DNA from 2 places in the Agathobacter sp. genome. Region 2 is predicted to be linked to the other one. Evidence: predicted binding sites of a transcription regulator. Region 2 holds the regulator's gene; the other holds the start of a gene.
What was found. The regulator Rex, encoded in region 2, represses fermentation and respiration genes when NADH is low (regulators of the CRP and FNR family bind a similar motif). The targets are predictions, from matches to a motif close to ATTGTTAANTANTTAACAAT.
Positions count from the first base shown of each region.

Region 1 (7,821 bases), on a different contig from region 2:
CAAAATGTATTGAGCTCAAAGTCTATGATATCGCTCTTTTCCACAGACAGCTCGTTTGCCAGAAAGCTAAGGAAATAATCTGTGGTCTTTTCATCCTCAGGTATTGAATCAAGCACCGGCATCAGATCCACCTGATTATTTATCTCAACTCCCTTATTCACATCCCTGTTCATATGAATGGCAAGATTTGGAATAATCATGACAGGCTTTTTGGACCTGTAAAGCACCATACGTGGGTTAAACACATCATCACTCTTTACAGCCACGCGTCCTGCCACTCCGAGAGGTCTGTCAAACCATGTGTTTAAAATCGGTCCTCCATACACCTCTACATTGACCTGTGCATATGAATTTGTCATAAAATCCGGATTTGGCTTTATGCGAAGATATGGGTAGTCTGTGTGAGCTGCCGCTATCCGCACCATATCCTTTTTGTTGTAGCTGCTTCCTACAGTAAATGCAAACATGGTTGTATCATGGTGATTTAAGACATATCTGCCACCACGCACAAGCCTCCAGCCTCCTGTATAATCTATCTCCTCAAATCCGTTTTCCAAAAGCTCCTGCTTTGCAGCCCTCACGCACTCGCATGGCGAAACTGCTGCTTTAAGTAAATTAAATAATTTTTCCTGTTTCATGGATTGCCTCCTGTTTTCATTGCATAACGCATTTATTCTACCACGGACTTAACAATTATTCCAGTTTGACAGGCTTTATTTTTGTGGCATAATCTGCGAATCTGATGTATGATGTAGTAATAGTAACTATTCAAAAACCATTGAGGGCAATCATTCGCTGTCACATACAATGCGGGAAATGAGGAGAAATTATGATATCAATCGAACTGACAGACACAAAGGATTTTATGAACAAGCTGCTTCGCACGGAAATATTCGACAACTTCCTGCTCCAGGAGGCAGTCATCACAAAGGCCGCCTCATACGTCATAGACGGTCACCTGCAAAAGGGCTTTTACAGCTCCACAGAGCTTGAGGAAAACGGCATAGCAGGCTATGACATGCTCCCTTTTAAGATGCTTCGCACAAACTGCTTCGACCTGATAAAGGGCAGACAGACGCCGTCGTCATTCAAGTTTGTCTTTCTGCTTTCACCTGAAAATATGGAGCACACCTTAAGCAGTCTGCACTCGGCCTTCACTGTATCCGATATCAGTGGTTTTTTCATAAATATCAGGTATCAAAGCCAGCTTTTAACTCTCACAACCGGGATATCCTACAATATTTTTTCAGCGGATAAGACCTTAGATAGTGAATGGGATAGGCTTGTAATGAAATTTTTAGCAAATAATGACATAAACTTTAAAGAACTTTGACTTTATTGCTTTACATCTTAAACCTGTTATGCTATTCTAACGTTAGTTGCGTAAGCAGCATTATTATTATTTGGAGGTACTTTCGATGAGCAAAGGTACAGTAAAATGGTTCAACAACCAAAAGGGTTACGGATTCATCACAGCCGAGGACGGAAAGGATGTATTCGTACATTTCTCAGGACTTAATATGGAGGGCTTCAAAACTCTCGAGGAAGGTGCAGCAGTAGAGTTCGATATCACTGATGGCGCTAAAGGTCCACAGGCAGTTAACGTTGAGGTAGTTAAATAATTTGACTACTCTGTCAATCTAGTTTCTATGTACCTTTTTCTTTATTATATATTTAGGTAAAATAACAGTTACAAAAATGTTAATTGGGGAATAAGATATAAGAATCATGATTAAAAAAGAAGAGTTCATTTCGAACTCTTCTTTTTTGTGCTTTTTTATTGTTTTTTGTGCTTTTAGTTGTTTATGCGATGATGAGACATTGGTGAGCTTGTGGTAAGCGGTAAAAATGTATAGCCATTCGCCTGTCCCCACTGGATGATCTGCTCGACCGCATTGACACTGAAATCCTTTATGTCGTGCTGCAATACAACTGATACGTTGTGGCTCTGCACTCCTGAGATAACATTCTGTACCACCTGATCTGTGCTGATTGGCTTGTTGTTTGCATCTCCGCTCGATACATTCCAGTCACAGTATAAAAGGCCTCTTGCTGTCACATCATTGACGAGCTGTGTCATAATGCCCGGACAGTAATCCTTGCTCACAGTATTTGATGAGCCTCCCGGGAATCTGATGATTGACGCATCATTTCCTGTCTGTGCCTTTATGATACTGTTCATCTGCTCAAGGTCATCAAAGAATGCCTGCTCACTTGTATATATCTGGTTGTATTTGTGGCTGGCAGAGTGGATAGCCACTGTATGTCCTCTCTTTGCCTCCTCTGCTATCAGATTCTGATAGTCAGGATGCGTATTTGTAACAAAGAAGGTAGCCTTTACATTGTATTTATCAAGCACATCCAAAAGTCCCTGTGTATACTTTCCCGGACCATCGTCAAAGGTCAGATAAATGATCTTGTTGCCAGGATTTACTGTGTCTGCTGCTGCAGCCGGGTCATACACACTGACCACTCTTGTAGCTGTAGCCTTATTGCCTGATGAATCTGAGACCTCATAGGTCACAGTGTACTTTCCTGCCTTATCCTTATCTACCTTATCTCCTGATACCTTGACACTGTCTGTGATGTCTCCGTCACAGTTGTCAGTTGCCGTGTATCCCGGATCACTGTACTTATCACCCTTTTTAACTGACATAAAATCATCACCTGAAAGCTTTATCTGCGGTGCTGTGGTATCTGTGACATGCACAGTCCTTTTGACCTCGCTCTCATTCTTTGACGAGTCTGCGACACTGTACTTTATCTCATAGTCTCCCGGCTTTGATGTATCGACAGCTCCTGTGACAGATACCTTGTCTGTCAGATCCCCATCATAATTGTCTGTTGCCGTATATCCCGGGTCACTGAACTCGCTGCCTGCCTCTACAGTCATCTCTGCATCGCCATTTAATGCAATTTCCGGAGCCTTCTTATCCCTCACCTCAACCTTGATGGTCTGTGTCGCTGTTTTTTTACCGTATTGAGCAGTTACCTTCATCTCGTATGAACCAGTCTTTGTCGCATCGACATTACTGTCTATAGTGCATTTTATCTCTTTTCCCTTTCGGTTTATGAGCCTGCCTCTGACATACGCCTTAATTTTGGGCTCCTCAAACTTTTTGCCATACTCAACAGTGATACCGTTTTTAAACTTACTGCTGAACTCAATGTGTGAATCAAAGCATGTGATATATACTATAAACGCCACCACCAGAACTATTGCAGCCGCAAGTATGCCGATAATCATCTTTTTATTTTTGTCCATTTTTCTAATCCTCTTTAGCATTTTATAATTATTCTCTCTATATTATTACTCAAACCTGATAATATTATTTCAGGCAGTATCTATTATAGCGTTAAACAATCTTTTTTGCTACTGCAAATTCCTTGAGAATTTCTTAATGTTAGCTTCATATATTTCAGTTGTATTACAATTGTTTCTTTATCCCGAAAACCCGTGATAGAGTCGTAATATGTACTTAATTTATTTAATATCTTTGTTACTATTAAGCTTTCAATATGACTAACCACATAGCTTTTTTCAGATATTCGCATACACAAAAATCCCCCGAACAAGTCGGGGGATTTTGAAAGCTTATGTAACTATTCAAGCCACGCTTTGGCAGTAACAATCATTTTTACTGCTCCTTGCGGTGCATCTCAAATGTCTCCATATGGTAGTTTGCGATGTTGTCACGAATCTTTCTGTCGTCTGCTCTGCTTAAGAGATCATCACGGAACTTCTTGGTAGATACCATGTCATTGTATGAGCTTGGTCCGCCTACGCAGCCGCCCTCACATGCCATTCCCTCGATGAAGTTCTCAGGAAGCTTGCCTGCCTTCATGAGGAGAAGTGCCTTCTTACACTCTGCTGCTCCGTTTGCCTTGCAAACCTTGCAATCAACATCCTCGCCCTTTTCCTTCATGCTCTCGATTACAGCTGCTGTAACTCCGCCTGAGTTTGCGAAACGCTTACCGAATACTGAGCCCTCCTGATATGAGGTATCATCAGCCTCAAGCTGTACTCCCTTTGCCTTCATAATAGCACGAATCTCGCTGAAGGTAAGTACATAGTCTGCATTTCCCTCTATCTTCTGATCCTCTACCTCTGACTTCTTGGCAACACATGGTCCGATGAATACTGTAACTGCATCAGGATCCTTTGCCTTGATCATTCTTGAAACCGCACACATAGGTGAAACAGTTGTAGAAATCTTGTCAGCAAGCTCTGGATAGTGCTTTCTAACCATATTTACAAATCCAGGACAGCATGATGTAACCTTCTTCTCTCCTGCCTCATATGCCTCAAGCCACTCATCAGCCTCGTATGCTGCTGTCATATCTCCTCCGAGTGCTACCTCAACAAAGCCGTTGAAGCCAACTGCCTGCATAGCCTTCTTCCAGCTGTTCATAGTGATGTTTACTCCAAACTGTCCCTCTGCTGCTGGTGCAACCATAGCATATACATGCTTGTTCTCTGACTTGATTGCATCGATTACATCTACGATGTATGTCTTTGAGCCGATAGCTCCGAATGGACAGCTGTGGATACACTTACCACATCTGATACATTTGCTCTCATCAATCACTGAGATGCCGTACTCATTGTATGTAATGGCATTTACAGGACAAGAGAACTTACATGGTCTCTTTAAATGAGCAATAGCATTGTAAGGACATGCCTGTGCACAGCGTCCACACTCCTTACACTTCTGTGGGTCGATATGTGAGCGGAGACGTCCTGCCTCGATTGCTCCGAACTTACATGCATTGATACAAGCCTTGCCAAGACAGTTCTGACAGTTCTCAGTAACTGTGTAGCTTGAAATCGGGCAATCCTCACATGCTGAGCTGATTACCTGGATGATATTGCCGTCATCATTTACGCTTGGTGCTTTACCCTCTGCCAGTCTGACACGTTGACGGATGATCTCTCTCTCCTTGTAGATACAGCAACGGAACTGAGGTGTCGGTCCCGGAATCAGTGTAAATGGGATGTCATCTCTGATCTCATCGAGGTTACCTGCAAATGCAGCCTTTGCGACCTCAAGCAAAACTGCATGTTTGATTTTGATTACGTTTTCGTCAGCGTACATATTATCTCCTTTTCTTTAAAATAAATGTATATTGTTACCTATTGATTTACATACTTAGAAGAATCATTACATCATGTGACACTTCCCATATCATATGAGCTGATTCCTCTAAAAAAATGCTCCTAGTATTTATCTACTAGGAACATTCTACAAAATTTTTTAAACTTTTTCTACCCTTGTATTCATCAAAATACAAAGAATTGTTATTTTTTTCACAATAGCAGCGATTTTAATAAGAATTACTCATGGCGCAGTGCGTCAATAGGGTTTAGGTTCGCTGCCTTGTATGATGGAAGCATACCGAATATGATTCCGATTGCCATGGAAAAAAGTACTGCAAGTATAGCTGCTGCCGGGCTTATCGCTGTCGGTGTGCCGTTTAGCATTGAGATGACCTTCGAGAGTATCACTCCGACAAGCACTCCGACTAAGCCTCCAAGGCTTGTGAGCACAACCGCCTCTGTGAGGAACTGTCCGAGGATTGCTCCCTTTCCCGCTCCGATTGCTTTTTTAAGTCCTATCTCTGAAGTACGCTCTGTGACTGACACAAGCATGATATTCATGACACCGATACCACCGACAAGCAGTGAAATTCCGGCAATCCATATGAGCATCATGTTGGTTGACTGGCTGAGCTGCTGTATCTGCTTTGCCTGCTCCTGTAAATCCTGTGCCTTGTATGTCACATCAGAGCCGTCTGTGACATTTAAATTACTGTTAAGTATCTCCTCAGCCGCTTTTCCTACTGTAGCCATGGTATCTGTGCTGTCTGCCTTAAGCAGAAGGTTCTGCGGCTCATCATAGCCAAATATGACCGGCCATGTGCCGCTTGGCACAAATACATTGCCCTGGCTGTCATCATAGGCATACATATAGTAATCATCCATTGAGTTTATTACCAGGTCATAGCTGTCCTTTTCCGTGACTACACCGACTACTGTAAACGGATATCCCTGTATCTCTACTGTCTTGCCTAGCGCGCTCTCTCCTGAAAACAGGCTGCTCTCCACGCTCTCATCAATAAGTGCCACCCTGCGGGCCTTTGAATAGTCATTCTTTGAGAAGCCTCTGCCCTTCATGACTACATAGCTTGCTGTGTCGAAATATCCGTCATCGACACCCGTTATATTGCCGCCCGAAAGCGCAGTGTTCAGATAATAAACTGCATTGTAAGCCTGTCTTGTGCGGTAAAGGGCTGCATTTTCTACATGGTCAAGCTCCTTTATGCTGTCAAGTGTGGCAGCCGATACCTCGGTCACTCCCGCAGGAGCCGAATCATATGACAGATCCATATCATAGCCATCCTTCTGCAGTGTGACCTTTACGTTATTACTTCCAGAACCTATGAGGTTCTTTTCTATCTGTTCGTTTGTGCCCTGAATTGTGGAAACAATCGCAATAATTGCTGCAATTCCGATGATGATTCCAAGCATAGTCAGAAACGAACGCATCTTATGTGACCAGATTCCCCTAAAGGACAATCTAATATTTTCAAGCATCTTTAATCCTCCCTGCTAAACTAATTCATACCATCTTCGGACACCTTGGTTTTCTCGCCCTCCCTGACTCCATACGGGAATGCAATATAGTCATCATTTGTCAGACCTGACTTAATCTCCACATATGAGCCCCAGAGTGACTTGCCTGTTTTGACAGTCTGCTTTTTGAGCTTTCCGTTGTCATCCTTGTATATATATGACTGTCCGTTCTCTGTTCTGATATATGACTTGTCGATATAAAGTCCACTGTCAGAGCCCTCTGATGATGTATCTATAGTCAGCTCCAGCGAATCACCCTTTTTGAGATTCTGCGGATTCTCAATGTATGCAGTGTACTCATAGAATGATGAGTTCGGATTGCTGTCCCCATAGTAATTGACACTGTCTGACGGCACATTGCTTATCTCAGATATTGTACCCTCATAGGTATCACCTGTCATGTAGTTGACTGCTGATACGCTCTGTCCTACCTTTACCGTATCCAAATCCAGCTCACCGATTGTTCCGCTGATATATAGGCCTGCCGCTCCTGAAAGCTGTAAGAAAGGTGTGCCGTCCTGTGGTGGGTTTGCAGGATCGCAAACTGTTGTCACGATTCCGTCCTTCTTTGCATATACCACGCCATCCTCAAGCTCACTCTGCAGCTCCTTTAAATCAGCCTGTGCAATTCTCTTTTGTAAATCAACATCGGCAACACTTCTGGTCTGCTCCTTTATGGCATCCTTAAGCTCATCTGCTGTGTATGTCTTTTCTTCTGAAGCGGTATCAGCATCAGGCTGTGTGGTCTGTTCTGTGGCACTGTCTGACGGCTCATTTCCTGCTGTATCATCAGAAGCAGCTCCTGCTGTAATTGTGCCTGCAAGGAAAAGCTTTATCTCATCGCTGTCATCATAGCTGCCAAGCTTATCTCCTCTTACGGTAAGCTCCATATCAGGTGCGTTAGCATCTCCAATCACAAACCGTGCTACAGCGCTCTTATCAGCGAGTGTATTCAAAAGCGCTCCCGATACATATGAAGCCTCTGTGCATGTAAATACATAAGGATCGTCCTCTGTACCGCTTCCTTCAGCCACTGACAGATCAGATATCACATCATGCTCTTCATCAGGCTTTTGCTCAGATGCAGCCGGCTGTGTGTCAGGCTGTGGCTCAGGTGTAACAGGACTCTCAGGCTGCTTTGCAACCGGCTTAGTGTTCTTTAGCTTGTCAAGCTTCTGCTTTTCCGA
Region 1 covers NZ_CDRTEH010000009.1:56,399-64,219, reverse strand. The annotation lists gene ACW6PM_RS08910 (M18 family aminopeptidase) at 1-638, opposite strand, end outside; gene ACW6PM_RS08905 (DUF5721 family protein) at 830-1,333, shown strand; gene ACW6PM_RS08900 (cold-shock protein) at 1,419-1,622, shown strand; gene ACW6PM_RS08895 (polysaccharide deacetylase family protein) at 1,796-3,265, opposite strand; gene ACW6PM_RS08890 (4Fe-4S dicluster domain-containing protein) at 3,639-5,096, opposite strand; gene ACW6PM_RS08885 (ABC transporter permease) at 5,336-6,595, opposite strand; gene ACW6PM_RS08880 (biotin/lipoyl-binding protein) at 6,616-7,821, opposite strand, start outside.
Region 1: a site for Rex is predicted at 5,296-5,315, ahead of ACW6PM_RS08890 (4Fe-4S dicluster domain-containing protein). Genes of this name have one in related genera too.

Region 2 (7,821 bases):
TTAGCTTATTATGCATCGACTCCATATTATATAAAATTGCATCCAGATCTATATCTGCTCTGATTCTGTTAATTGCCATTTTTTTCCACCTTAATCCAAACTTTATCTAATCCATCAATAATATCACTTGCTATCATACCATAAGAGCCAGTATTGTCAAATGCCATATTACCGGCAAGTCCATGAATAAATGCGCCGTATGCCGCAGCCTTTTTCGTATCATGCCACTGCACCAGAAGTCCTCCCACGATACCGCTTAGCACATCTCCGCTTCCGGCTGTTGCCATACCACAGTTGCCTGACAGATTGATAAACGCATCACCATCTGCCGCCGCTATAATTGTGCGAAAATCCTTAAGCACGCAAACCACCTTGTACAAGCTCGCAAACTCTCCTGCCACACCGATGATATCCTCCTGAATATAAGGAATACCATACCCGGTAAGTCTGGACATCTCACCCAGGTGCGGAGTCACGATGACAGGCATTTTATGTTCCTTAAGCAGTGCCATGTTTTCTGATATGATATTAAGCGCATCCGCATCGATTACAAGAGGTATCTCTGCTGTTTTAAGCACTGTTTCCACAAGCATTTTGGCATCATCAGACTTTGAAAGCCCCGGGCCTATCACCACCGCATCTGCCCATTTAAGCTCCGCCTCCAGAACATCAGCTGATGTGACATCAGTACAAAGCAGTGCTTCCGGCAAAGCACATTGGATTATTGAGCGGTTGCACTCAGGCGTCATGATTTTCACCAGTCCTGCACCGCTTTTGTATGCAGCCCTTGCGGAAAGTACTGCGGCACCCGCCATATTGCGGCTTCCGGCTATAATTAACAATTTTCCGAAAGTTCCCTTGTTGGAGTGTGCCGGTCTGTTATCAAGCTTCTTTAAGTCAGACTCATCAAGAGCCCTTACGGATGGCGGATTGCCACAAAAGCTGTGGTCATCTATACCTATAGGCACCATCTTGACCCTGCCGCAATAATCACAGCCCGGCCACAGTAGAAGACCTGTCTTCTTATAAGAAAAGGTATATGTGATATCTGCTTTAAAAACACTTCCCATCACATGTCCTTTATCTGAATCCACTCCCGATGGCACATCAACTGCCACCCTGTAAGCATTTGCCCTGTTAACGGCTGAAATCACATCTGCTAGGGAGCCCTCTATGGCTCGCTTAAGCCCTGTGCCAAACAGTGAATCTATTATTACGTCACTTTTTAATATATTCTCGATATCATTGGCCACCGGAAAGCCATACCTTGCGTATATATTTTTCTGCAGCTCAAAGAGCTCGCTTCCTGCCGCATCTGTGCCAAACGCATAGTACACCATGCATCTGTATCCGGCCTGATTTAGAAGCCTTGCTATCGCGATACCGTCCCCAGCATTATTGCCTCTGCCGCATATCACGGCAAACTCCTTTGATTTATCAAAACATGCAACAAGCTCCCGGACAACACCGGCCGCAGCCTGCTCCATCAGCACCACCGAAGGAACCAAAAAGGTCTGTGATGTTGTATCGTCCAGAAGCTTCATTTCATTACCTGTAACAATATATTCCAATATCAATTCCCCTTATTCTCATTGTTTGCATTATCAGCCTTTGCATTAGTAGCATTGAAAACCATAGGATCATCATATTCAATATCAAAAAGATTTAAAACCTCTGCACCAAAAATATCATGAAGGTACGAATAAATTTCCCTGTTGTTGATATCTCTGTTCTGTTTCCTTATTACATTCTTTTTGAGCTCAACTCTTATATTTGCAATCCAGTCGTCAATTTCCTTTGATTCCAGTTTGTTTTTCTCAATTTTTTCACTGAAATAATCCATCGACAAAAGCATCAGTCTGTCATTTACGGTCTTTATATTCTTTTGGATTTCAATAAGCTCTCCCTCGATATTGTCGGCCTTCTCATTAATTTCATCTATAAGCTGCTTATCCTTATCACGCTTTTCATCTCCGTCATCTCCCATATTAGCAACAATATTAGACATAATTTTTGACTTAAGCTTTTTCAAATTCTTAAGCTCATTGTTGTACTTGCCCTGCAGCTTCAACAGCTCATCCAGCTCTTTTTCCGTGGCTGATATTTCATCAGTCTTACCATGAATGGCAAAAAGTCTGTGCCACTTCTGGTCTAAAACAAGTAAAGGCACTTTTTTCCCTTTTAACGCAGCCTCAAAATCTTTTTTATCATCCATAAGACTCACCCTCTATTTATTTTTGGAATTTTTTACAATATTATAGCTGAGCTGCATAAGGCTGTCAGACAGATGTACACTCTCCACAACCACATCCTTGTCAGGAATCTCAAGGTCCACATGAGCAAAATTCCATATTGCCTTTATGCCAAGTTCCACAAGCTTTGACGCAATGGAGTCAGCCTTTGACTTTGGCATGGTGAGTGCTGCTATATCCACCTTGTGTGTCCTGCAATACTCGCCAAGCTCGCTTAGCATAAGAATCGGAATACCACGCACACTCTTTCCTGAAAGCTCAGGATTCACATCAAATAGAGCTGTAATCACAAAGCCAAGCTTTTCAAACTTTACATAATTGGCGAGCGCCTGTCCCAGATTACCTGCACCGATAATAATTATTCTATGCTCAGTGTCAAGTCCCATTATCTTTCCAATTTCCTCGTAGAGGAACTGAACATTGTATCCATATCCCTGCTGTCCAAAGCCTCCGAAATTGTTGAGATCCTGTCTGATTTGTGAAGCTGTCACCTTCATTCTGTGGCTCAGATCGTTTGATGAAATACGCTCCACTCCCTCATCCAAAAGCTCTCCGAGATATCTATAGTATCGTGGCAGTCGTCTTATAACCGCCTGTGATATTTCTTTACTCAAGTCTTATTCCTCCAATCATCGGGATGTCATTTCTCTTTTAAAGACAAAAACCCAAGATTAATTATAATTTTTTGAAGGTCATCTGTCAATGTGTTAAGAATTTAACATTCAAAAAATTTATAATTATCCCCGGGTTATATCATATTCCAAGGCTAAAAGCCAAAATTCAGATTAAATTGTCTTCTCAAGCTCTTCCCTGATTGCCTTGATAAAGCCTTCGCTGTTTAAAACAGTAGGATTCTCAATTGTTGTGATGAGTGCGAGATCCTTTGTCATCTTTCCGCTCTCAATAGTCTTTATGCAGGCTGCCTCGAGCTTGTCTGCAAACTCTGAAAGTGCAGGAAGCTTGTCAAGCTCTCCTCTCTTTCTGAGTGCTCCTGTCCATGCAAATATAGTAGCTACAGAGTTTGTTGATGTCTCCTCACCCTTTAAATGCTTGTAATAGTGTCTCTGGACTGTTCCATGTGCTGCCTCATACTCATAGTATCCGTGAGGTGATACAAGCACTGATGTCATCATGGCAAGTGAGCCGAATGCAGATGAGATCATATCACTCATTACATCTCCGTCGTAGTTCTTGCATGCCCAGATAAATCCACCCTCAGATTTCATTACTCTGGCAACGGCATCATCGATAAGTGTATAGAAATATGTAATTCCTGCCTTCTCAAAAGCATCCTTGTACTGTGCATCAAAGATTTCCTGGAAGATATCCTTGAAGGTGTGGTCATACTTCTTTGAGATGGTATCCTTTGTGGCAAACCATAAATCCTGCTTTGTATCAAGCGCATACTTAAAGCAGCTATGTGCAAAGCTCTCAATTGAATCGTCTAAGTTGTGCTGTCCCTGAATAACTCCTGCACCCTTAAACTCATGGATTAATTCTCTTGTCTCGGTTCCGTCTTCTGCTGTAAATACAAGCTCTGCCTTTCCCGGACCTGCTACCTTCATCTCTGATGCCTTGTATACATCACCGTATGCATGACGAGCGATTGTGATTTGTTTAACCCATGTCTTTACGTTTGGCTCTATGCCCTTTACAACGATTGGAGCCCTGAATACTGTTCCGTCAAGCATAGCTCTTATTGTGCCGTTAGGGCTCTTCCACATCTCCTTTAAATTGTACTCTGTCATTCTGGCTGCGTTTGGTGTGATTGTCGCACATTTTACTGCTACACCGTATTTCATGGTTGCCTTTGCTGATTCAACGGTCACCTGATCATCTGTACGATTTCGCTCCTCTAAGCCCAGATCATAATACTCTGTCTTTAAATCGATAAAAGGTGTTAAAAGCTCATCCTTTATCATCTGCCAGAGGATTCTGGTCATCTCGTCTCCGTCCATCTCTACAAGGGGTGTTGTCATCGTAATCTTGCTCATTCTTAAATCTCCTTTACTTAATAAGGTTCTCCCAACCAAGGTGTTCCATATTTTCCTTTGAATTGTTTATATGCTCTCTGGCGCATTTTTCTGCCAGCAGTGCGTCATGATTCTTAATTGCCTCGCATATCTGTTTATGCTCGTGAGTGGAGTTTTTAGCTCTCTTTGTCTCGCCGAGTGTCACCTTTCTCACTCTGCCGACATACTCATGATAGTCCTTTAATACTCTCATAAGCTCCTTGCTTCCACCGGCCTCATACAATAGCTCATGAAACCTATTGTCCAGCTCAAGAAGCTGCTTTGCATTGCCCTTTTTCTCGTGAAACTCCGTGAGATAAATATTCTCCTCCATGGCCGCCATGAGCTCATCCGATATCCTCGTTGCAGCCCATCTGGCACAAAGTCCCTCAAGCAGAGCCCTTATCTCATATATATCCCTGATATCATCCGTGGAAACACCCTCCACGAATGCGCCCTTATTTGGGATAATAGATACAAGTCCTTCAAGCTCAAGCTGGCGCAGTGCCTCCCTCACGGGAGTCCTGCTCACCCCAAGCTCATCACCGATATTCTTTTCCTTAAGCTCATCGCCCTTTGCAAATGTTCCTGCAAGTATACCATCCCTGATATGATTGTATACTCTGGCACTCAGGCTGTAATTATCATGTGACATGTACTAATCTACCTCACTATAATACTATATTAAGCTTTTTACAGCAATCAGTAATTTGAACTACAAGCTCATTATCTGTGATGGTAGTCACACGGCCCTCGTCATACTGCTCATCTACCCATTCCTTTATCATGGTCACAAGCTTTGAGTTCTTATCTACCTTTCTGTCATCAGGCAGGCGGTAGTAGGTGTTTATCCACAGCGCTATTCCTGCAAGTCCTGATGTATTAGACACAGCTACAAGAGGTGGTCTGTTTAAGAATTTACCTGTATCAAATATGTTGTAAATCTCCTCATTTTTGAGAAGTCCGTCAGCATGAATTCCGGCTCTCGTCACATTGAAATTTCTGCCGACAAATGGTGTACGGCTCGGCTGCACGTATCCAAGCTCCTTCTCAAAGTACTCTGAGAGCTCTGTAATAACCGTTGTATCCATGCCATCGAGTGTACCCTTAAGCTGTGCATACTCAAATACCATAGCCTCAAGCGGTGTGTTTCCGGTTCTCTCTCCGATGCCAAACAGTGAACAGTTGACGCCGCTTGCTCCGTAGAGCCATGCTGTTGTAGAGTTGTTTACAGCCTTGTAAAAGTCATTGTGTCCATGCCACTCAATCTGTGATGACGGCACACCTGCATGTGTGTTAAGTCCGTATATGATGCCCGGCACACTTCGAGGTATAACTGCTCCCGGGAAGTTTACTCCATATCCCATTGTATCACAGGCACGCACCTTAATCGGAATCTTGTACTCCTCCTGCAGCTTCATGAGCTCAACACAGAAAGGAATAACAAAGCCATATATATCTGAACGTGTGATATCCTCCAGATGGCACCTAGGGCTTATGCCGGTCTCAAGACACTCCCTGATGACTGACAGATACATATTCATAACCTCACGTCTGGTCATCTTCATCTTGTAGAAAATATGATAATCCGAACAGCTTACAAGTATACCGGTCTCCTTTAAGCCTATATCCTTTACCAGCTCAAAATCCTTCTTGCTGGCACGAATCCACGATGTAACCTCAGGGAACTTGTAGCCTCTCTCGAGACACTTATAAACAGCGTCCCTGTCCTTTTTGCTATAGAGGAAAAACTCACTTTGTCTGATTATCCCCTTAGGGCCTCCAAGCTTATGTAAATAATCATAAATGGTAACTATCTGCTCAGTAGTGTATGGTGCTCTCGACTGCTGACCATCTCTGAAGGTGGTATCTGTAATCCAAATGTCCTCAGGCATATTGTGAGGCACTATTCTGTCATTGAATGCTATCTTAGGAACTTCTGAATAAGGAAAGAGATTTCTAAAAGTATTCGGCTCATCTACATCAACGAGCTGGTAAAAATGCTCTTCAAGCTGTAGTAAATTTGTTTTTTCGTTCATCAAAACTTCTCTCATCTTCGCATCTCCTGTGCTTAGTTTTATCTTTTGAATAATTGTATACAATTATACTTTTTGTGTCAATAAAAAAATTTAAATCTTAGTGTAACACTTTGTTATGTCTATCATAACCTAGAGTGTAAATAAATTTTATTGGAGGTCACTTATGAGTGATTTAGCAGCAACAAACTGTTCATGCAGCAATACAGATAACGGATGCGGATGTTCTTCGATTTTATGGATTATCCTGTTACTGTGCTGCTGTTGTGGAAATGGCAACGGAGGCTCTTTCTTCGGAGGAAACGATTGTGGAAGCGGCAATAACAGCTGTATCTGGGCTATCATCTTACTTTTCTGCTGTGGTGGCTTTGGCTGTGGTGGTGGCAGCAATAATGGCTGCGGATGTGGCTGCGGCTGCTGATTTACATTTTTACTGCGGGTCTTTAGGACCCGCAGCTTTTTACGATTTTTCAGTATTCTTTTTTTGCCTGTGCTGCTCTTTTTCTTTGAGCTTTTCAATGACTTTACACTCGCCCTTCACCCTGTGCTTTTTGATGCATTCTTCATCTATCTCGTATACGTCGTGACCATCTATGATAAGCATATATCTTTTTTTAATAATGTATGCTGTAAACATGCATAATGTGAATCAGGTGACATATTATATAGAAATATATTTTAAAGGATTTTTATGGACGAGAACAGCCTGTTTACACCATTCGATGAAATAACCCAGACAAGGGAGCTTCAGATGCTTAAAACCATAATCCCATATATGCCGCACGACTCACAAAAGCAGATGACTCTTATGGTTCACTACATATCACTTATGAATTCAATGAGAATGATAGATTCTGCGCCGGCACTGTCCGTTGCAGAGACAGAAAGTATGGCAGACAGAAGGCTTTCCATGCTCAATGCCTTAAAGAAATACTGCAGTAAAAGCGAACAGGATACGATAGACAATCTGTTAAATATTTTTTCAGTTTTGGACAATAGGGAGATTTATGACAAAGCAGGAATTTTTAAATAATTTTGCACAAAAGGAAAAACCGAAGGATACAACAAGCGCCATGCCGTTTCTCATGGAAAGTATTAAGGAAGCAAAGCGTAACGGCATAGAATTTACCAAAGAAGAGGTCTATTCCATGTGCACTGAGCTAAGCAAAAACCTGCCTGAGAAAAACCGCAGGCAGGTTGAAAGGCTTTTAAAAATGCTATAGTTTAGTTTTTAAATGAATCTGTATTTATGCGGAGTATCTTGTCTATCGGTGCCGGCGAGTTTCCCTTGCCATCAGTGCCCTCAAGATACTTCTCCCCCGCAGATTCAAAAATGACATACAGGCTTTTATCCACGCTGTCAAGCTCCTCTGAGCCCGGTGGCATCTCTATTGTGATGTCGGGGCTGTTTGGCCTTGATGAGAGAGCTATGAGTGATTTGTAGCACTTGATATACGATGACACATTCCTGCCATAGGAGGTGCTCAGATATACCTTTCCCGAGGTATCAAATGTCACTCC
Region 2 covers NZ_CDRTEH010000002.1:46,787-54,607, reverse strand. The annotation lists gene alr (alanine racemase) at 1-79, opposite strand, end outside; gene ACW6PM_RS02395 (NAD(P)H-hydrate dehydratase) at 69-1,571, opposite strand; gene ACW6PM_RS02390 (hypothetical protein) at 1,574-2,215, opposite strand; gene ACW6PM_RS02385 (redox-sensing transcriptional repressor Rex) at 2,228-2,866, opposite strand; gene ACW6PM_RS02380 (NADP-dependent isocitrate dehydrogenase) at 3,038-4,246, opposite strand; gene ACW6PM_RS02375 (GntR family transcriptional regulator) at 4,260-4,919, opposite strand; gene ACW6PM_RS02370 (2-isopropylmalate synthase) at 4,936-6,318, opposite strand; gene ACW6PM_RS02365 (chorion class high-cysteine HCB protein 13) at 6,467-6,721, shown strand; gene ACW6PM_RS02360 (hypothetical protein) at 6,761-6,904, opposite strand; gene ACW6PM_RS02355 (hypothetical protein) at 6,992-7,333, shown strand; gene ACW6PM_RS02350 (hypothetical protein) at 7,308-7,523, shown strand; gene ACW6PM_RS02345 (InlB B-repeat-containing protein) at 7,525-7,821, opposite strand, start outside.